DNA from 3 places in the Roseburia sp. OM03-7AC genome. Region 1 is predicted to be linked to each of the others. Evidence: predicted binding sites of a transcription regulator. Region 1 holds the regulator's gene; each other region holds the start of a gene.

Evidence for each region. The regulator HrcA, encoded in region 1, represses chaperone genes, less so after heat shock. The targets are predictions, from matches to a motif close to TGTTAGCACTCNNNNNNNNNGAGTGCTAACA.
Region 2: a site for HrcA is predicted at 4,541-4,571, ahead of groES (co-chaperone GroES). Genes of this name have one in related genera too.
Region 3: a site for HrcA is predicted at 5,965-5,995, ahead of DXB39_RS13905 (Hsp20/alpha crystallin family protein). Genes of this name have one in related genera too.

What each region holds. Positions count from the first base shown of each region.
Region 1 is NZ_QTZJ01000001.1:736,664-744,520, reverse strand. It holds gene lepA (translation elongation factor 4) at 1-1,525, shown strand, start outside; gene hemW (radical SAM family heme chaperone HemW) at 1,543-2,730, shown strand; gene hrcA (heat-inducible transcriptional repressor HrcA) at 2,937-3,980, shown strand; gene grpE (nucleotide exchange factor GrpE) at 4,001-4,654, shown strand; gene dnaK (molecular chaperone DnaK) at 4,673-6,553, shown strand; gene dnaJ (molecular chaperone DnaJ) at 6,631-7,806, shown strand.
Region 2 is NZ_QTZJ01000001.1:885,310-893,166, forward strand. It holds gene DXB39_RS04385 (zinc ribbon domain-containing protein) at 1-1,335, opposite strand, end outside; gene DXB39_RS04390 (DegV family protein) at 1,467-2,330, opposite strand; gene groL (chaperonin GroEL) at 2,521-4,143, opposite strand; gene groES (co-chaperone GroES) at 4,211-4,495, opposite strand; gene DXB39_RS04405 (Cof-type HAD-IIB family hydrolase) at 4,728-5,516, opposite strand; gene DXB39_RS04410 (glutamate synthase subunit beta) at 5,687-7,180, opposite strand; gene gltB (glutamate synthase large subunit) at 7,195-7,857, opposite strand, start outside.
Region 3 is NZ_QTZJ01000013.1:20,050-27,906, forward strand. It holds gene DXB39_RS13890 (GBS Bsp-like repeat-containing protein) at 1-3,134, opposite strand, end outside; TPP riboswitch at 3,391-3,490, shown strand; gene thiT (energy-coupled thiamine transporter ThiT) at 3,526-4,182, shown strand; gene DXB39_RS13900 (sodium-dependent transporter) at 4,364-5,737, opposite strand; gene DXB39_RS13905 (Hsp20/alpha crystallin family protein) at 6,120-6,587, shown strand; gene DXB39_RS15170 (hypothetical protein) at 6,644-6,769, shown strand; gene DXB39_RS13910 (Hsp20/alpha crystallin family protein) at 6,801-7,241, shown strand; gene DXB39_RS13915 (methylglyoxal synthase) at 7,346-7,819, opposite strand.

The DNA.
Region 1 (7,857 bases):
TGCTGCCTGTGACGGTGCTGTGCTGGTAGTAGATGCGGCACAGGGGATTGAGGCACAGACCCTTGCCAATGTATATCTGGCATTAGACCATGATCTGGAAGTGATTCCAGTCATTAATAAAATTGATCTGCCGAGTGCAAGGCCGGAAGAAGTAGTAGAAGAAATTGAAGATGTGATTGGAATTGAGGCACAGGATGCACCACGGATTTCTGCCAAAACAGGGTTGAATGTGGAAGAAGTATTAGAGCAGATTGTGCATAAATTACCGGCACCAAAAGGGGACGCCAAAGCGCCCCTTCAGGCGTTGATTTTTGATTCTGTGTATGATGCTTATAAAGGTGTTATTGTATTCTGCAGAATCCGGGAAGGTTCCGTAAAACCGGGGACAACCATCCGCATGATGGCAACCGGAGCAGAAGCAGATGTAGTAGAAGTAGGATATTTCGGAGCCGGACAGTTCATTCCATGTGATGAGTTAGAAGCCGGAATGGTAGGTTATATTACTGCCAGCCTTAAGAATGTGAAAGAAACCCGTGTGGGTGATACCATAACAGAAGCAAAGCGTCCTTGTGATGCACCATTGCCGGGATATAAGAAAGTTAATCCGATGGTATACTGTGGATTATATCCAACAGATGGAGCCAAATATCCGGATCTTCGTGACGCTTTGGAAAAATTACAGTTAAATGATGCAGCCTTACAGTTTGAACCGGAGACTTCCATTGCATTGGGCTTTGGTTTCCGCTGTGGTTTCTTGGGACTGCTTCATTTGGAGGTAATTCAGGAGCGGTTAGAGAGAGAATTTAATCTTGATTTAGTAACGACAGCACCAGGCGTTGTATACCGGGTACATAAGACGGATGGTACCATGATAGAATTGACAAACCCATCCAATCTTCCGGATCCATCCGAAATCGAATATATGGAAGAGCCGATGGTTGCAGCAGAAATTATGGTGACATCCGAATATGTAGGTGCCATTATGGATTTGTGCCAGGAACGCCGTGGTATCTATAAGAGTATGGAATATATTGAGCAGACCCGTGCAGTTATTAAATATGACCTTCCGTTAAATGAAATTATTTATGATTTCTTTGATGCATTGAAATCCCGTTCTAAAGGATATGCGTCCTTTGATTATGAGATGAAGGGTTATGAGCAGTCAGAGCTTGTGAAGCTGGATATTCTTATTAATAAAGAAGAAGTGGATGCTCTTTCCTTTATTGTATTTAAGGATACCGCCTATGAGCGTGGAAGAAAGATGTGTGAGAAGTTAAAGGAAGAGATTCCGAGACATTTATTTGAAATCCCGATTCAGGCAGCCGTTGGAAGCAAGGTAATTGCCCGTGAGACAGTAAAAGCAATGCGAAAAGATGTGCTGGCAAAATGTTACGGCGGTGACATCAGCCGTAAGCGTAAACTGTTAGAGAAACAGAAGGAAGGTAAGAAACGTATGCGTCAGGTGGGAAATGTAGAGATTCCACAGGAAGCATTTATGAGTGTACTGAAGTTAGATGAGAAATAGATGACAGGAGAACATAGATGGAACTTTATGTGCATATTCCTTTTTGTGTAAGAAAATGTGAATATTGTGATTTCTTATCAGCACCTGCGGACGAGCGGCTACAAAACCGCTACGTGGGTGCTCTTTTGCATGAAATCAGATATTACGGACAGATAATGGGACGTCCGGCTCTTTCTACTATATATATAGGGGGCGGAACACCGTCTCTTTTAGCACCGGAATATATCGCACTTCTTTTAAAACAGATTCAGGTAAGCTTTGAGGTGGAAGCAGATGCAGAGATTACCATAGAATGTAATCCCGGAACTTTAAATGAGGAAAAACTTCTTACTTATAAAGAAGCAGGCATTAACCGTCTCAGCATAGGGTTACAGTCTGCCTTTGATGATGAATTAAAGATATTAGGAAGAATCCATACTTACCGGCAGTTCTTGGAGAATTATGAATGTGCCAGAAGATGTGGATTTGAAAATATCAATGTTGATTTGATGAGTGCCCTGCCTTATCAGAGTACGGAGAAATTTGTTACCAGCTTAAAGCGTGTCATAGCATTAAAACCGGAGCATATTTCAGCCTATTCCCTGATTATCGAAAAGGGAACACCATTTTATGAAAAATACAAATTCGAGGCAGTGCTCCGGGAAGCCGGAAAGCCGACAGAGCATCTGCCATCTGAAGAGACAGAGTATGAGATTTATAAAAAGACTCAGGAGATTCTTGCAGAGGCAGGTTATGAGCATTATGAAGTATCCAATTATGCAAAGCCGGGGAAAGAGGCAAGGCATAATATCGGATACTGGAAGCGGGTGCCGTATCTTGGGGTAGGACTTGGGGCAGCGTCCCTGATTGGAGAAGTACGCTACAGTAATATAAGAGAGATTGAAGCGTATATCAAAGCATGTGGTAATATTTCGGCGAAGGAAATAGATGGAGTACCGGCATTGAATCTCCATGAGAGTGCAGATGCAATCAGCCGCCATGCCCAGATGGAAGAATTCATGTTTTTAGGCCTGCGTATGTTAAAGGGAGTTACAAGAACAGAATTCAAAGAGACTTTTGGCGTGGAAATAGAAGCAGTATATGGCGAAGTCTTAAACCAGCTTCAGGAAGAGGACTTAATCGAGAAAAAAGCCGGTGTAATAAAGCTCAGCGACCATGGCATGGACATCAGCAACTATGTACTCGCCCAGTTTTTACTGGATTAAGTAGTGCGGTGTTGAACCGCATTGAATCAGAACAAATCTAAAGAAAATATAAAATTATAAAATTCTGTTGACAAAAAAAACGAATGGTGCTATCTTAAGTACATAGAAATTAGCACTCTTTCAAGTTGAGTGCTAACAACTAAGAAAAAGCAGTACAAAAAGCTTTTTCAAATACCTATAAAAGTTTCATTTTCAGGAGAACGTGAATGAACGAGAACGAATTAGATGAAAGAAAAACAAAAATCTTAAATGCAATCATTCGCAACTATCTGGAAACAGGTGAGCCGGTTGGTTCAAGAACCATTTCCAAGTATACGGATTTGAACTTAAGTTCCGCAACAATCCGGAATGAGATGTCGGACTTGGAAGAGATGGGATATATTTTGCAGCCACATACATCGGCAGGAAGAATTCCATCCGATAAGGGATATCGCTTCTATGTAGATAATCTGATTGCAGAGAAGGACAAAGAAGTATCCGATATGAAAGAGTTCGTAATTGAACATACGGAGAAGATGGAACAGGTATTGCAGCAGGTGGCAAAGCTGTTGGCGAACAATACGAATTACACCACCATGATAACAGCACCGCAGTATCACCACAACAGCCTGAAGTTCATCCAGTTATCCAATGTGGATGATGAACATATTCTGGCAGTTGTCGTATTGGAAGGCAATCTTGTGAAAAATAAGATGATTCCGATAGAAGAGCCGATAGATAATGAGCATATGTTAAAACTTAACATGCTTTTGAATACACATTTAAATGGATTGTCATTAGATCAGATTAATCTGGGCACCATAGCAGTGTTGAAAGAGAAAGCCGGTATCCATTCCAAAGTCATCAGTGATGTATTGGATGCAGTAGCAGAAGCAATCAGCGAAGACGAGGATTTGGAGATATATACCAGCGGTGCAACGAATATCTTAAAATATCCGGAGTTATCGGATTCGCAGAAAGCAGGAGAGCTTTTAGATGCGTTAGAAGAGAAGAAACAGTTAGTAAGTCTGGTGACGGATAACCTCAGCAATGAGGAGAACGGCATACAGGTTTATATAGGAGATGAATCTCCAATTCAGACCATGAAGGACTGCAGTGTGGTAACAGCTACCTATGAACTTGGTAAAGGCGTGAAGGGAACGATAGGAATTATCGGACCAAAGCGTATGGATTATGAGAACGTCATGGATAATCTGAAAAATTTGAAATCACAACTAGAAGGCATATTTGATAAGCCGAAGAAAGAATAGCATAGAAAGGTGGTAAGGAAGTGGCAGAAGAAAAGAAAGAAGAAGTGCTTGAGGAAGTATTAGAAGACTTAGAAGCAGAGGATGCAAAAAAGCAGGAAGAAGCACAGAATACCGCCTCAGAAGAAAAAGAAGTTGAGGCAGAAGAAAAAACGGAAGATACCGAATCTGAACCGGAAGAAATAGAGAAAGAAGATGAGGAGAAAAAGAAAGGTATCTTTAAAAAGAAAGACAAGAAAGATAAGAAGGACGAACAGATTGAAGATTTAACCGACCGGCTGAAACGTCAGATGGCAGAATTTGAAAACTTCCGTAAGAGAACGGAAAAGGAAAAGAGCCAGATGTATGACATGGGAGCCAGCGCAATCTTAGAGAAAATCCTTCCAGTTATCGACAATTTTGAAAGAGGGCTTGCAGCTGTACCGGAAGAAGACAAAAACAATGGCTTCGTAGAAGGTATGGATAAGATTTATAAGCAGATGATGACAGTGCTGACAGAGGTTGGTGTAACACCGATTGAAGCAGCCGGTCAGGAGTTTGACCCGAATCTCCATAATGCAGTAATGCATGTGGAAGATGAAGAACTCGGTGAGAATGTAGTAGCCGAGGAGTTACAGAAAGGTTACAAGTACAAAGAAAATGTAATCAGACATAGCATGGTAAAAGTAGCGAATTAAGCATAGGAGGATAAGAACATGAGTAAAATTATTGGTATTGATTTAGGAACAACAAACAGTTGTGTGGCAGTTATGGAAGGTGGAAAACCTACCGTTATAGCAAACCAGGAAGGTGCAAGAACAACACCATCTATCGTAGCATTTACAAAAACAGGTGAGCGTCTGATTGGTGAACCAGCAAAACGTCAGGCAGTAACCAACGCAGAGAAAACAATCTCTTCCATTAAGAGACATATGGGAACCGATTACAAAGTAAGCATTGATGACAAACAGTATTCTCCACAGCAGATTTCTGCAATGATTTTACAGAAATTAAAAGCTGATGCAGAAGGATATTTAGGAGAAAAAGTATCAGAAGCAGTTATTACTGTACCGGCATACTTCAATGATGCACAGCGTCAGGCAACCAAGGATGCAGGTAAGATTGCAGGACTTGATGTAAAACGTATCATCAACGAGCCGACAGCAGCAGCACTTGCTTATGGACTGGACAACGAAAAAGAACAGAAAATTATGGTATACGACTTAGGTGGTGGTACATTTGATGTATCTATCATCGAAATCGGTGACGGAGTCATCGAAGTATTATCTACAAATGGTGATACCAGATTAGGTGGAGATGATTTCGATAACAAGATTACACAGTGGATGATTGACGAATTCAAGAAAGCAGAAGGCGTTGATTTATCTACTGATAAGATGGCTCTTCAGAGATTAAAAGAAGCTGCAGAGAAAGCTAAGAAAGAGTTGTCTTCAGCAACAACAACCAATATCAACCTGCCTTTCATTACTGCAACAGCAGAAGGACCAAAGCACTTTGATATGAACTTGACAAGAGCAAAATTCGATGAGTTGACACATGACTTAGTAGAAAAAACAGCAATCCCGGTACAGAACGCTATGAAAGATGCAGGCGTAACCAATGCAGACTTAGGCCAGGTATTATTGGTTGGTGGTTCTACACGTATCCCGGCTGTTCAGGATAAAGTAAGACAGTTAACAGGCAAAGAGCCAAGTAAATCCTTAAACCCGGATGAGTGTGTAGCACTTGGTGCTTGTATCCAGGGTGGTAAATTAGCAGGAGATGCCGGCGCAGGCGATATCCTTCTTCTGGATGTTACGCCATTGTCACTGTCTATCGAGACCATGGGTGGAGTTGCAACAAGACTGATTGAGAGAAATACAACAATTCCTACAAGAAAGAGCCAGATTTTCTCAACAGCAGCAGATAATCAGACAGCAGTAGATATCAACGTAGTACAGGGTGAGCGTCAGTTCGCAAGAGATAACAAATCCCTTGGACAGTTCCGTCTGGATGGTATCCCACCAGCACGTCGTGGAGTTCCTCAGATTGAAGTTACTTTCGATATCGATGCAAACGGTATTGTAAACGTATCAGCAAAAGACTTAGGAACCGGAAAAGAACAGCATATTACAATTACTGCCGGATCTAACATGTCTGATGCAGATATCGATAAAGCAGTAAAAGAAGCAGCTGAATTTGAAGCACAGGACAAGAAGAGAAAAGAAGCAATTGACACCAGAAATGATGCAGATGCCTTCGTATTCCAGACACAGCAGGCATTAGACCAGGTTGGAAATAACCTTGATGCGGCAGATAAATCTGCAGTAGAGGCTGACTTAAATGCACTGAAAGCTTTAGTAGATGCAAATCCACAGGCTGAAAACATGACAGATGATCAGGTTGCTGAGATGAAAGCAGCAAAAGAGAAACTGATGGAAAGTGCACAGAAAGTATTTGCTAAGATGTATGAGAATGCTCAGGCAGCTCAGGGAGCCGCTGGTGCAGGCCCTGATATGGGAGCAGGTGCAGCCGGTGGAGCAGCTGCAGGTTCTGCAGATGATGATGTGGTAGATGCTGATTACAAAGAAGTATAATTCTACAGATAAAAAGCAGTAGAAAGGGTTGGCAGTTTTACTGTCAACCCTTACAAACGGTAAAGAGGGAATAGATTATGGCAGAACAGAAAAGAGACTATTACGAGGTCTTAGGCGTTGATAAAAACGCAGATGACGCAGCAATAAAAAAAGCATATCGTGTCCTTGCCAAAAAATATCATCCGGATATGAACCCGGGGGATAAAGAAGCAGAAAAGAAATTCAAGGAAGCATCTGAAGCATATGCAGTACTGAGCGACCCGGAGAAGAGAAAACAGTATGACCAGTTTGGTCATGCAGCCTTTGATGGAGGTGCCGGCGGAGCAGGCGGATTTGATTTCTCAGGTATGGATATGGGAGACATTTTTGGAAGCTTTGGAGACATTTTCGGAGATTTCTTTGGCGGCGGAAGACGCAGCAGCAGCAACGGACCGATGAAGGGAGCCAATGTACGTGCCAGTGTCAGAATTACATTTGAAGAGGCAGCATTTGGCTGTGAGAAAGAAATTGATTTAGTATTAAAGGATGAATGTAAGACCTGTCATGGTACAGGAGCGAAGCCGGGAACCAGTCCGGAGACCTGTAGCAAATGTCAGGGAAAAGGAAAAGTGGTATATACCCAGCAGTCCTTATTTGGTATGGTACAGAATGTACAGACCTGTCCGGAATGTAACGGAAGCGGTAAAATTGTTCGTGACAAATGTCCGGACTGTCGTGGAACCGGCTACATTGCCAGCAGGAAGAAGATTAAGGTCAGCATTCCTGCCGGAATTGATAACGGTCAGAGTGTAAGAATCCGTGAAAAAGGTGAGCCGGGTGTAAATGGCGGACCAAGAGGAGATCTTCTGGTAGAAGTAGTAGTATCCCGCCATCCAATCCTTCAGAGACAGGGCATGGATGTATATTCAACAGCACCAATCAGTTTTGCACAGGCAGCATTGGGCGGAGAAGTAAGAATTACAACCATTGACGGCGATGTGGTCTACGAAGTAAAACCTGGTACACAGACCGACACCAGAATCCGTCTGAAAGGAAAAGGAATCCCATCCCTGCGTAACAAGGCAGTCCGTGGTGACCAGTATGTTACACTTGTGGTTCAGGTTCCGACCGGATTAAATGAAGCTGCAAAGGAGGCACTGCGCCAGTTTGATGCAGAGACCGGTAATTCATTAAAGACACAGAATGGTGCGGCAGGCACGAAAAAGAAAAAGGGATTTATGGGAAAAATTAAAGAGTCCTTCGATGATTTATAAAAATGATAAAGCTGTTTCCTGAAAAATGGAGGCAGCTTTTTTTACGCGAGT
Region 2 (7,857 bases), 150 kb from region 1:
GTTATTTGCAAAATATGCATCTAACGCATCTGTTGCTTCATTTTTCATGGAATCCAGATTGTCTGCTGAAATATCTGCAGCAGATGTTACATAAGAATCTACTCCGGATACAGTATATTCTTTTGATGTCTGTGTGAATTTGTAACCATTTGCCAATGCATTCTCTTCTGACTCATCAACAGTTAAAGTTACGGTATCTCCGACATCAAGACTGTCATAATCTTCAAAGTTGAACCACAGATAACGTAAATAGTCATCCTCTGAATTATTTGTCCAGTTTGGATATACATAAGGTGGTGTTCCTGAGAAGGTTACCTCGATATCTTCAAACGGATCAACTTCTTTTACTTCTTCCAGTCCTTCTACTGTAAATTCCTGTTCTTTGGAAAGAATTTTAACTCCTGCTTTTTTCTCATAATCTTCATTCCATGAAGCAGTAACGGTTACCACATCACCATTTGACAGGTCTGAATCCGGTTTCACATCAAAAGTAATACTGTCAATCAAATCCCAGTTACTGCTTCCCATCAAATCTGTGAGGTCACTCCAGTCAAGGTCATCAAGAGATTTTACATTTTTAAGTTTCTTTCCCTGTGCCTTGATAACAGCTTCACTGAATCCGGTCTCGTCGAAATCAACATATGCTGTTCCTGCTGTTTCATATCCGTTATACTCTACAGAAATATAATCGTTGATATTTACTTTCTTTTTCTGATTCTTCACTACCACAAGTGCAACAATTGCAACTACTACAACTGCAATGACTGCAATAAGCAATGCCCATAACTGTTTCGTCATCTTAAATGGTTTCTTAGGCGGGCGTGCCTGCTGTGGCTGTCCCTGGAACTGTCCCTGCTGTGGCTGTCCCTGGAACTGTCCCTGCTGCGGCTGTCCCTGGAACTGTCCCTGCTGTGGTCTTCCCTGGAACTGTCCCTGCTGTGGTCTTCCCTGGAACTGTCCCTGCTGCGGCTGACTCTGGAACTGTCCCTGCTGCGGCTGTCCCTGGAACTGTCCCTGCTGCGGCTGACTCTGGAACTGTCCCTGCTGCGGCTGACTCTGGAACTGTCCCTGCTGCGGCTGTCCCTGTGCCGGTGCTGCCTGTTCTGCCGGCTGTTCCTGTACCGGTGCTTCCTGTTCTGCCGGCTGTTCCTGTACCGGTGTTTCCTGCTCTGCCGGCTGTTCCTGTACCGGTGTTTCCTGCTCTGCCGGCTGTTCCTGTACCGGTGCTGCCTGCTCTGCCGGCTGTTCCATCTCCCCTTTTAATTTCTGGCCACAATTCGGGCAAAAATCTGCATCATCACCCACTTGTGTGCCACAATTTCCACAAAATGCCATTTTCATTTTCCTCCTTGGTTTTACCATGATATGTTACTTGCTTTTATGCATTAACAAGTTAAACTATTTCAAGTTTACACAATATTTTGTGGTTGGTCAATCAATTTTACCGAGAATTTACACTTTAAATCTTATAATTTTCTTGCACAGGCAAGTGCTAATGCTCCCGGTCCGATATGGCAGGATACATTTAAAGAAAGCGGATCCATCATAATGTCTGTAATCCCAAATTCTGCTTCCACTTCTTTGCGGAATTCCATCGCTGCACTTATATCTCCAGTGTATGCAATACAAAGCTGCATCTCATCCTGACACTCCTTAAAGCGGGATGCATAGTCATCTTTTACTGCTTTTATCATAATGCTTTTTGCCTGCTTTACCGTTCTGGCTTTTGCAAAAGCATCCAGCTTTTCACCCTGAATCTGTAATACTGGTTTTAATTTCAACAATGTTCCCAGTGCTGCTGCTGTCGGTGTAATTCTTCCACCTTTTTTCAGATAGTAAAGGGTATCTACCATGATATAAATGCTGGACTGGAATTTTGCATCCTCTAAAATATCTTTAATCTCTTTTCCGCTCTTGCCACTCTCTGACAGCCTGATTGCATCAAATACGGACTGTTTCTGTGTTACAGAAATTCTCTGATTGTTTACTACAAAAACCTTGCCCTCATACTCTTCATCTGAAGATAATGCTGTTGCTGTCTCACAGGAACTGCTCAATCCACTGGATAAAGGAATGTATACTATTTCATCATATTCTTTTAAAAGCTCATCCCAACGGTCTGTAAGGTCTCCTACTGCCGGCATGGATGTTGAAATCTCAGCTCCATCTGTTAGATGCTCATAAAATGTATCCTGTGTCAGATTGATATCCTCAAACAGTGTTTCACCATTTATAAAAAAAGGCATTGGTAATACGCTAATCCCTAACTGCTGCGCTTCTGCCTGACGAATTCCACTGGAACTGTCTGTAAGAATAACTACCTTTCCCATTTTTCTTCCTCCTTGCTATTCAGACTTCATGTTACACAATGAAATAATTGTAACATATTTTGCAAATCAAAACAACTGCCCCCAAAAAAACTAACATCAGGAAAAAACTGCATAGCAAAACTCCTGACTGCATTATCCGCAGCCAGGAGCTCTCTATCCTTACTTTTCAGTAATATATTTTATTTTCTTATTACATCATTCCCATACCTGGGTTTCCTGCCGGCATTGCAGGAGCATCTTCTTTGATATTTGCTACAACAGATTCCGTTGTAAGTAATGTAGATGCTACAGATGTTGCATTCTGCAAAGCACTTCTTGTAACCTTAACCGGGTCAAGGATACCAGCTTCTACCATATCTACATATTCTTCTGTTGCTGCATTAAATCCGATACCAGGAGCGGACTCTTTTACTTTATTAATAATAACTGCACCTTCGAGACCTGCATTTGCGGAAATGTAATACAATGGAGCCTCCAATGCCTTTAAGATAACCTTTGCACCGGTCTTCTCATCACCTTCCAATGTCTCAGCAAGCTTTGCAACTTCTTTGGATGCATGGATGTATGCAGAACCGCCACCTGCGATGATTCCTTCTTCGACTGCTGCTCTTGTTGCATTCAAAGCATCTTCCATACGAAGTTTTGCTTCTTTCATTTCTGTCTCTGTTGCAGCACCAACACGGATAACTGCTACGCCACCTGCCAGTTTTGCAAGTCTTTCCTGTAATTTTTCTTTATCAAATTCAGATGTTGTCTCTTCAAGCTGTGCACGAATCTGGCCGATTCTTGCCTGAATTTCTTCTTTATTTCCTTCACCATCAACGATAACGGTGTTCTCTTTCTTAACCTTAACAGATTTTGCACGGCCAAGCTGTGCCATAGTAACATCTTTTAATTCCAGGCCAACTTCTTCTGAAATCACCTGACCACCGGTAAGGATAGCGATATCTTTTAACATTTCTTTTCTTCTGTCGCCATATCCTGGAGCTTTTACTGCTACTACGTTAAATGTTCCACGCAGTTTATTTACAATCAATGTAGTTAAAGCTTCACCCTCGATATCTTCGGCAATGATAAGAAGTTTGGAACCGGACTGAACAATCTGCTCTAACAGTGAAAGGATTTCCTGAATGTTGCTGATTTTCTTATCGGTAATTAAGATGTACGGTTCATCTAAAACTGCTTCCATCTTATCCATATCTGTGCACATATATGCGGAAATGTATCCACGGTCAAACTGCATACCTTCTACCAGGTCAAGCTCTGTCTGCATGGTCTTGCTCTCTTCAATGGTAATAACACCATCATTGGAAACTTTTTCCATTGCGTCTGCTACCATGTTGCCAACGCTTTCATCACCTGCGGAAATAGATGCAACTTTTGCAATCTGGTCTTTTCCGGTTACTTTAGAAGACATTGCTGCGATTGTTTCAACTGCTTTTTCAGTTGCTTTCTTCATACCACGTCTTAAAACGATTGGGTTTGCACCAGCCTCTAAGTTCTTCATTCCTTCCTGAATCATTGCTTGTGCAAGAACAGTTGCTGTTGTAGTACCATCACCGGCGACGTCATTGGTCTTGGTTGCTACTTCTTTTACAAGCTGTGCGCCCATATTTTCGAATGCATCTTCCAATTCGATTTCTTTTGCAATGGTAACACCATCGTTTGTGATTAATGGAGCTCCATATGATTTATCCAGTACAACGTTTCTTCCTTTTGGTCCGATTGTTACTCTGACTGTATTTGCCAGTTTATCAACTCCAGCCTCTAATGCTGTTCTGGCTTCTGTTCCATATTTGATTTCCTTTGCCATAATTTCTTACCTCTTTCTTCTATTTTCCTATTTTATTATTTGTTTTATTTACCAATTATCAATTCGATTATTCTACTACTGCAAGAATATCATTCTGCTTTACGATGATATATTCTTCGCCATCCAGTTTTACTTCTGTTCCGGCATATTTAGAATAAATAACCTTCTGACCTTCTTTTACCTGCATGGTAACTTCTTTGCCATCTACCACTCCGCCAGGACCAACTGCGATTACTTCTGCTTCCTGTGGTTTCTCCTGTGCAGCACTTGCTAAGATAATTCCGGATTTGGTTTTTTCCTCTGCTTTTAACTGTTTTAATACAACTCTGTCTGATAATGGTACTAATTTCATGATTCATTGCCTCCTTGATTCGGTCTCTTTGTTTTCTTTCTTTTTTATTAGCACTCATTCAAGCCGAGTGCTAACCGATAGTCATATAATAGTTTCTGCGTCTCTTTTTCGCAAGCCTGACCATTTTTTATTTTTCTCTTGTTTCCTTATATTTTTTCTCGATATCTCGTTTTTTCTCTCGTTTTCTCACTTTCTGCAATTTGTAACGATTTAATACTTTTTTTAGATTTGTTTATGAAATCAGTCCAAAATGCTCCAATCCCTTATAAATGCCGTCTTCGTGCAATGATGCTGTGATATAATCCGCTGCTTCTTTTGCTGCTTTGGTACCATTTCCCATGGCAATTCCATGCTGCACATGCTTTAACATTTCCACATCATTGATACTGTCTCCAAATGCATAGGTATCTTCTTTCTCAATACCAAGAAGCTCACAGGTTTTTTCGATGCCGGACGCTTTGGAAAATCCTTTTGGAATAAACTCTGCGCATGCCGCATCATGCACCAGCGGTGTGAAATTCTCTTCCAAATGGGAAAGTACCTTAAGATAAGCATCATCCGGTGTAGAGCAGGAAAACTTACTGATTTCCATAATTGCTTCATTTCCCGTTACCGGCAGCAAATCCTCTCCCAATGTCTCTTTTAGTTTCAAGCCATAAGGGTCTTCTTCAAATTCTTCCAGATCCATATACAAATTCCGGCTTCCCTCATATACCGTAGGAATTCCATACTCTTTTAATATATGTATGGTATCCTCTATCAATTCCTGTTCTAATTTTTTATAAAAAAGTGTTTTTCCATCCAGCTCTATCCAGGTACCGCAGCCTGCCACAATTCCGTCGAATCCCAGTGCCAGCAATCTTTCATCCTGAATAAATGCTCTGGTTCTTCCGCTGCAGAGAAATGCCAGATGTCCATTTTCCCGTAGCTTCCGGATTGCTTCCTTTGTGCTCTCCGGTATCACAAAATGCTCGTCCCACAATGTTCCATCAATATCAAAAAATACTGCTTTCCTGCTCATTCTCTTTATGTCCTTTCGCTGTTTTCTTCTTCTCGTTCTTTTTGTCACAAGGATTATTTTATGCCCCAAAAGCAGAATGTGTCAACCACGAAAAAGCCGCCTGCCACAGCTCACCTTCCGGCGTCACCATAGTCAGACGACTTTCTTCTATCATTATATTGTAATTTTCATTACTGTACGGAAAGATAAGAATATCCCATCAGACTTTCGTCTACTTCACGGGCTGCTTCTCTTCCTTCACGGATTGCCCATACAACCAGGGACTGTCCACGATGCATATCTCCTGCTGTAAAGACATTTTCCACGTTGGTCTTGTAATGACCGGCTTCTGTTGCCACATTGGTTCTGGCATTTAAGTCTACGCCGAATGCTTTGGCAATGTAATCTTCTGTTCCAAGGAAGCCTGCTGCAATCAGAACCAGATCACAATCTAACTTGCTTTCAGAGCCTGGTACTTCCACCATCTGCATCCGTCCGGTCTTTTCATCCTTTTTGCCCTCTAATTTTACGGTTTTTAATCCGCAGAGCTTACCGTTCTTGTCTTTTAAGAACTCTTTTACGGTTGTCTGGTAAATACGAGGGTCGGAGCCGAACATGGCAATTGCTTCTTCCTGACCGTAGTCTGTCTTGCAGACTCTCGGCCACTCCGGCCATGGATTGTTCTCAGCACGTTCATCCGGTGCCTTTGGCATCATTTCAAGCTGGATGACACTGGCTGCGCCGTGACGGATAGAAGTTCCGACACAGTCATTTCCGGTATCTCCACCACCGATGATAACTACTTTCTTTCCCTTGGCAGAAATATATTTGTTATCTTTAAGCTCGGAATCTAAAAGGCTCTTGGTAGTTGCCTTTAAGAAATCTACTGCAAAGTAAATGCCTTCTGCATCTCTGCCCGGAGCTTTGATGTCTCTTGGATTCTTTGCTCCACAGGCTAAGATGACACGGTCATATTCTTTTAAGAGTTTTGCCGGCTTGATGTCTTTTCCAACATTGGCATTGGTAATAAACTCGACACCCTCTTCTTTCATTATATTAATCTTACGGTCAATAACCCATTTTTCCAGCTTCATATTCGGGATTCCATACATCAAAAGTCCACCGACACGGTCATCTCTTTCAAATACGGTAACGGAATGTCCTCTTTTATTCAACTGGTCTGCTGCTGCAAGTCCGGCAGGACCGGAACCGATGATTGCAACCTTCTTTCCGGTACGGACTCTTGGAGGTTTTGCTGCAGCATATCCTTTTTCATAGGCATTTTCAATGATTCCATGCTCATTTGCCTTACAGGTTACCGGGTCTTCCCAGTGTCCACAGGTACAGGCTGCTTCACAAAGTGCCGGACATACTCTTGAGGTAAATTCCGGGAAGTTGTTGGTCTTGGTCAGACGGTTATATGCCTGCTCCCAGTTGTTGGTATACAAAAGGTCATTCCACTCCGGTACCAGGTTATGCAGCGGACATCCGCTGGTCATTCCCATGATATTCATACCAGCCTGGCAGAACGGCACGCCGCAGTTCATACAACGTGCTGCCTGTACTCTTTGTTTCTCTTTTGAGAGAGGGGTATGGAACTCGTTAAAGTTCTTGATACGCTCCTTTGGTGCAACCGCTGCTGCATTCTCTCTGTCATATTCCATAAATCCTGTTGGTTTTCCCATTTTGCGTCCCCTCCTTAATTTCTTGTATTCGCATAAAATGCTTCAATCTGTGCCTGTTCGGAAGACAATCCTTTTTCTTCCATCTGAACAATTGCCATTAACATACGGTTATAATCGTATGGAATTACTTTCTTGAACTTCGGCAGATACTCACTGAAATTATCTAAGATTTCTTTTCCCTTTTCAGAATTGGTCAAAGCTACGTGTTCTTTAATCATATCTTTCAATTCCATAACATCGTATTTGTTTCCAACTTCTTCTGAGAATACCATTTCTTTATTCAGTCTGGTATAAAGGTCGTTGTCCTCATCTAATACATAAGCGATACCGCCGCTCATTCCGGCTGCAAAGTTTTTGCCAGTCTTACCAAGGATAACAACACGTCCACCGGTCATGTATTCACAGCCATGGTCACCGACACCTTCTACTACTGCAGATGCTCCGGAATTTCGTACGCAGAAACGTTCTCCTGCCACACCACTGATAAATGCTTTACCACTGGTTGCACCGTAAAGTGCTACGTTACCGATGATGATATTTTCATCTTTCTTATATTTCACACCTGCCGGAGCATATACAACCAGTTTTCCACCGGAAAGTCCTTTTCCGAAGTAATCATTGGAATCTCCTACCAGTTCCAGTGTCAGTCCTTTTGGAATGAATGCACCAAAGCTCTG
Region 3 (7,857 bases), on a different contig from region 1:
CGGAGTTTGCTTAATTCGTTGATATCCTTCTGATTAATGGTATAGCTTACGGTTGTTGTTCCTGTATAGTTGCTGTTTTCTGCCGCCTTTAAGGTCAGAGTTGCAATTCCCGCATTGATTGCATTTTCACTGCTTTCAATACTGTATTCCTTATCGGTCAGAATATAGCCATTGGTGGTAGGGTACTGTAATACAACACCATCTCCGTCTGCGGTAGTAGAAATTACAACTTTCTGCTCAATTCCATTATATGTATAAGTTCCATTTACTCTTGCATTCAGTTCTGCAATATCTTTCTTCTCAATAACAGCATATCCGGAAATCTCTCCGTAATAGCCTCCTCTTCCTGATACAGCAAAATAAACAGTTCCCGCATTGATAAATGCTTCATTTGTCTCAGTGCTTACAACATTCTGATGTGCCGCATCACTATAGAAGGAAATGCTATAGGATGACGGATCCGGAATCGCATCCATCATCTTTGTCTCAATTGCCTGAATCATCTCATTCTTATGGGAATTCCGGTTATAGGTTCCACCAGATATATTAAATGCCTGTACGGTTGTAGCAATATTTGCTCCGATAAAGTAGAAGGTCACTGCCATTCCTGTATAATTTCTGCCATCTACTGCTTTGATTCTGACATATACTTTTCCGGAATTCTTATGTTCTGAAACAGTTGTACATAATTCATCTTCATAATAACCTTCGATTTCATAATCGACACTCTCTGTCAAAGTGCGATTACCATCCATTACTGCTAAGGTTGTAGCTTCCGGATTGCCTGTATAACCGCAGTTACTTGCCATTATAGTTAATGAACTCATGCTCTTCGGAGTAATCTTGTAGGAAGTACGGATACTTCCGTCTAAATTAGCATAAGTTCCAAGTCCGCTGATTAATACATAATAAGTGCCTGCGTCCACCGGCTCTGCAATGACATTCTTGTAAGCAGAATCCGTAAAATAAGTAACCTTAAAGTCTTCACCCTGTACCAGGCCTTTGGCACCATTATTATCGGTAATACGGATTGCCGGCACCTGCATACTTCCATTGTATTCAAAGGTAACCTGTGTCGGATCATAGTTTGCAGAACCTTCAACGATATTACACTCGCATTCATTTAATTTTCTTGGCACAATACTGAAGGTTCCACGGTTCACGCCACCCTCTGCCAGTGCATAATCTCCAGTCAGTCTGATATAAGCCTTTGCATTGTTGGTTCCAATTTCGATGTTATCTTCACAGGAAACCACTTCTACATACTGGCTGTCCAAGGTGACATTTTTACTACCTTCTTTATAATAAACGGTAATATTTGCAGGATCCGGCACAACAGCACTACCGGTATAAGTCTGGTCTGTAATTACAATATCTGCCGGGCTGATGTTCTTTGGCTTAATCATATAAGTATATACTCTTTCGCCTCCGGCATAGTTACTGCCATCCAGACCGGTTATCTTAAGATAATAGGTTGCTGCATGAATCAGTTCCTGTATGCCCGTAGTGTCTTCCTTATCGTCTGCCCGTTCAGTACATTCCGGATCACGATAAACAGCATAGTCAAAATCCGTTCCTTTTTTCAAAGCATTCCCCTCATCATCGGTTGCTGTCAGGGATAATACCTTGCTCTTACCATCAAAAAAGCTGGAATAACTGGTATCTTTATTAATGACACCTGCTTCTTTTCCGTTGATTGCCAGCTTAAAGGTACATTTATCTAAAGATTTTGCTACAATATCAAAATAAATCGGCTCTGCCTTGGTTCCAAGGTCTCCTTCGTAGTAATCCAGTCCGGTTACCTTCACATAATATCTTCCAATAGAAGTCGGTTCAGGTACAGTCTTGGTATACTCCGCATCTTTATAATAAGTAATCTTATATCTGGAATCACTGATAACATCACCGGATGTATTGGAGACGGTAATGTTTGGCACATTTTTCTTGCCATTGTATTCCAGTTCATTTTTATCCAATACTGCTTTACCAAGCTTGTCATAGATTTTAAAGTTGATAAATGCGTTTCCGGTTAAATTTCCGGTTCCGGTAATAATCAGGTTATTGGTTCCGGTCTGTCCTGCAGTAGTTTCATTTAGGTATGCCACGTTGTAGTTGCCGGCAGGAATCTCCACGCCATTCAACTTCACTACTACCTCATTGGTCATATCCGGTTTACTATTCTTTACATAATAATATTTATCACTCTTTAAGGAAACACTGATGCCTGCTGCACTTAAATCTGCCTTGCCAATCAGGAAATTAAAGGTTTTGCTGCCCCGGTACAGAGAAGAAGAATTCGCTGTTACTGTCATCTTCGCTGTTCCGGCATTGGTATTGTCTGCCCAGCTTGTGGTATAGTCAGATGCCTTGATTCCTGCGGAATTCTGACTGTCTACCAGTGTAAATTCCGGTCTCTGTGCAGTTCCGGTATAAGTAGAATTGCTCAGTCCATTGGAAACAGTTACAGAATCCGCTCCAATATTATAGTAAATATTGTAACGGTTCTCTTCAATTCTTCCGGAAAATGTATAGTTACTGCTGCTCTTTAATACAATTTTAAAGGAATGTGTTCCAACAGAAGTATTGCTTCCTGCAGTATATTCTACGTTATAATCATCTGCTGAAAGGTTTACCATGGTAGAAGTACCGCTTATGATACCATACACCCCTGTAATCGTCGGTAATACATCACTTCCTGTATAATATACATATCCGTCTTCACCGGTTCCTTCCACCCCTTTATAATTAACACCGATATAGCTTAACTTCTGCCGTGCAATCGTAAAGCTCTTGGTGGTCTGCCATCTGTGGCTGTCTCCGATACCAACGATATCAATATGTGCTGTTCCTGCGTTGGTATTATTACGGTAATAAACGAAGTAATCCTCTTTTTCTTTCAAAGTTTCTCCATCAATCTGGACCGTAACTGCCGGCTTAACCTCCTGTCCGGTATAAGTATAGGTATCATTTCCGGTTGGAGTTGCACCATTTGCATCCGCTCCTAATGTAATGCTTCCATTGCCCGGAAATGCATCCGCCGCCTCTGCCGGTATCGCCGGAAGCACGCCTGCAATCATACAAATACTTAAAACTAATACCAGTATTCTTTTTCCAACATCCTTGTACTTACGCATAGAACCTCTCCTTATTGCTTGTTGTTTCCTCATCTTTTTATCTTTACTATATTCCTTTTGCTTTTCAGATTCAAGAGTAACCTTTTTTTCTAAAAAAGCGCAGAAAAAGACATTTCTAAACCTTTTATCGACCGGAAGTTACTTTTTCTTTATATTTTCCAGCGGATTTTTTCATTTTTTAGAAAATCTTTTTCAGAAAATTAACACTTGACATTTTATACTACCACTGTTACCATTACAAACTGAAAACAAAACATCACTTTGCTAGGGGCGCCTTTGGCTGAGAAACGCATCTGCGTTGACCCTTATTACTTGAACCGGATAATACCGGCGTAAGGAAGCACATAGTTCAACCTCCTGGCAGAGTATCATCTTTAAGGAGGATTTTTTTATGTCAATTTTTGCAACATACGACGGCTCATCTTACCAGCTTACCACCGCAGGTTTTACAGCCCTCGTTATCATCATGATTGCCATTCTTCTGATTGGCTGTGCTATCTTCGGTGGAAAGAAGAAATTCAGTGCAAAGCAGCTTGCATTTTCGGCTATGGCAATTGCCCTTGCCATGGTAACTTCCATGATTAAACTTTTCGATATGCCAATGGGCGGTTCCGTTACTTTACTGAGCATGTTATTCATCGTTCTGATTGGTTACTGGTACGGTCTGGGTGCCGGCTTAACCGCAGCTTTTGCTTACGGAATTCTGCAGTTAGTCGTGGACCCTTACATCATCAGTGTTCCACAGATGTTAGTGGACTACCTCTTCGCCTTTGGTGCATTAGGACTTTCCGGACTTTTCAGCAAATCCAAACATGGACTTATCAAAGGTTATATCGCTGGTGTATTAGGCCGATACTTCTTCGCATTCCTTTCCGGCTGGATTTTCTTCGGCATGTATGCTCCGGAAGAATTCCCGAATGCAGTGGTATACTCTCTTGCTTACAACGGTGCATACCTTGGTGCAGAAGCACTTATTACATTAATCATTATCTGTCTGCCACCAGTCCAGAAGGCATTGAATGCCGTTAAGAATATGGCAAATTCATAATATGGTTCTGTCCAAAAAGAGCGTCTTTCCTAATTAGGAAAGAACGCTCTTTTTGATTACGCGAGTAGCGAGAAAAATCGCATGCTTGCATGCAGATTTGACGAGCACCGCGATAACTCGAGAAACTCGCAAAGCGTGTTTCTCGTAGTTGCATTTCTGTATTTTCTTAATTTGTCATTAATTACATCTGAATCCATCCAAAAGCATTTGCTATGGAACTGATTAAAATAATCGCTGCAAAGATCGGACAAAGGTATTTTATCATCACCGTAAATATCTTTTTCCTGCGGAACGGGTTGCCGCCCCGGGTTACTTCTTCTTCAATCCGCTGCACTCCCACCACTCTTGATACCAGAAGGCAGGTTGCAATAGCTGCAATCGGCATCATCACGGAGTTCGTCAGGAAATCAAAGAAATCAAGAATCTGCATTCCGATAATTTTTACATTCGCCAATGGTCCATATCCCAGTGTGGAAAGACTTCCCAGAAGAAGCATTACAATGCCGACAATTACCGTTGCTTTCCGTCTTTCCCAGCCCAGTTCATCTTCAAAAGTCGATACTGCACTTTCCGTTAATGCAATAGAACTTGTGATTGCTGCAAACAGCACCAGTACAAAAAACAAAATTCCGACTCCGGTTCCAAGTCCCATGCTGTCAAATACTTTTGGAATCGTAATAAACATCAATGATGGCCCCGCCTGCAGTGTTTCCGGATTTCCACCGGAAAATGCAAAGACTGCCGGAATAATCATCAGCCCTGCCATCATGGCAATCGCTGTATCGAAGATTTCCACGTTCTTCGTGGACTCCTCAATAGAAACTTCCTTCTTCATATAAGAACCAAAAGTAATGAGAATTCCCATGGCAATGGACAGGGAATAAAACATCTGTCCCATGGCTGTTACTACCGTCATCCATGAAAAATTTTCAAGATTTGGAATCAGAAAATATTTAACTCCTTTTAATGCTCCCGGTCTGCTTACGGAATAAACCGTTATTAATATAGAAAGAACAACCAGCACCGGCATCATAAATCTGGATACCCGCTCAATACCATTCCGGACTCCGGCAAAGATAATCCCCAGCGTAAATACTGCAAAAAAAGCAAAGCAGATTTCTGTGGAAAGCCCGCTGGAAATGAAATCGGAAAAATATCCATCCGATGCAAGCTTACTGCCATTTCCCCTGATATATTCCACCAGATATTTCATTACCCAGCCGCCAATTACAGAATAATATGGCACGATTAAAACCGGAATAATCGCATTTATCCAGCCACCGAAAGAGAGCCAGCGGGATTTTCCAAAGGTATGATATGCTCCCACCGGGCTCTTCTTCGTCATTCTTCCGATAGAAGTCTCCGCCATAATCATCGTATATCCAAAAGTCAGTGCAAGTATAATATAAATCAGCAGAAAGATTCCTCCCCCATACTTTGCCGCAAGATATGGGAATCTCCATATGTTTCCCAGTCCCACAGAAGCGCCTGCTGCTGATAATACAAACCCTATCTTCCCCGAAAATGTACTTCTTTTCTCATTCTGTGTCTTCATTTTGTTTTTTCTCCTAAACTCATAATTTCCATGACGCAAAGTTATAGAAATCATAACACAGTCTCATAGTTCCTGCAATATTCTTTCCTTTTTATCATGCTACCCCTTATTTCCCCCTATATTTCTGCATTATATCTCCATATATTTCATTTGTTTTTACAGTGCATTTCCATGTTTTTTCTTTGTTTTTGCACAATTTGTGTTTTTTCACAAATTTTTCACAATTTTATTAGCACTCACCTCTTGACAGTGCTAATAATTGGTGCTATAACGTAGTCAGAACAAAGGAGAGGAACAAAAAGAGGTTCCTAAAACATCCCAGTTCCAAAGAAACAAGGTAAACAAGCATAGATAGATTTATTTAAAAAAGGAGAGATGACTTATGTTGATGCCTAGTATTTTTGGAGAGAATTTATTTGATGACTTCTTTGAGGATTTTCCATGGATGGACGATAACATGGATATGAAAAAAACTGAGAAAAAACTTTACGGTCGTAGAGCCGCACGTCTGATGAAGACAGATATAAAGGAGCAGGACAATGGTTACGAACTGGTCATTGATTTACCTGGATTTAAGAAAGACGAAGTAAGTGCTTCCTTAGAAAATGGTTACCTGACCATCAGTGCCGCCAAAGGCTTGGATGAGGATGATAAAGATAAGAAATCCGGCAAGTACATCCGTAAGGAACGTTATTCCGGAGCCTGCAGCCGAAGCTTTTATGTTGGCGATGCCGTTACCGAAGAAGATATCAAGGGCGAATTTAAACACGGTATTTTAAAACTCTTCGTTCCGAAGAAAGAAGCAAAACCTGCAGTAGAAGACCACAAATATATTGCAATTGAAGGATAATTTCAGACATTGTATTTCAGATATCTGATGATGTAAAAGAAAGGAAGCATGTTATTATGTCAGATAAAAATCCAAAACATCCATTAAAGAAGAAGAAAGTAAAAGCAAAAATTAATGTAGCCGACCATGAGGCTGTTGAAGAAGCCAGAGAAGCTCACAGAAATAAAAAACATTATTATTAATTACAACAATTATTTTCAGGAGGAATGACTTATGTTAGTACCAAGTATTTTTTCAAACAACTTTGTAGATGATATATTCGATGATGTATTTCCATTCGGAGCTTACAATGCTCCTGCAGCAGACAACCGTGCTGCCATGAACACTGACGTTAAGGAATTTGACGACAGATATGAACTGGAATTTGAACTTCCGGGCTTTAAGAAAGAAGATATCCAGGCTGAGCTGAAAGACGGATACCTCATCGTCAATGCCAAACACCAGGACAACAAGGACGAAAAAGGCAAAGATGGCAAATATATCCGTAAAGAACGTTACTATGGCTCTTACCAGCGTAGCTTCTATGTCGGAGATGGCGTTACTCAGGATGACATCAAAGGCGGTTTTGAAAATGGCATCCTGACTCTGACCGTTCCGAAGAAAGAAGCAAAACCTGCAGTGGAAGAAAAGAAATATATTTCCATTGAGGGATAATACCAGGATAATTAAAAGGAAAAAGGGGCGGTGTGAGTATTCACACCGCCTCTCCTTTTTATGTAAGAAACACGCTTTGCGTGTTTCTCGTAGTTTAGCTGACATTACTTTATCGTCGATGCCCGCTGTCTGATATTCTTATTAAAATTAATCACATTGTGATTATATTCTTCATCCATCAACTCGGAATGAATCATAAAATCTGCAGTTGCCTTATTATTTGCAATCGGGATGTCATATACCTGTGCAATACGAAGCAGCGCTTTTACATCCGGGTCATGAGGTGCTGCAGTAAGCGGGTCTGAAAAGAAAATAACGAAGTCTATTTTTCCCTCTACTATCTTGGCACCAATCTGCTGGTCGCCACCCAGCGGGCCACTATTATAGCCCTTAACCGGCAGTCCCGTCTGGTCTGTAATCATCTTTGCAGTTGTTCCTGTTCCACACAGAAAATGTTTCTTTAAAGTCTCTGCATTGTCTTTACACCACTGAATCAGTTCTGCCTTTTTCCCATCATGGGCAATCAATGCAATATTTTTCTGTTTTCCGATTGTCAAAGTAAGAAAATCCGGTTCCATACTCATATTGTGTCTTCTCCTTTATTGTATTATTTTCC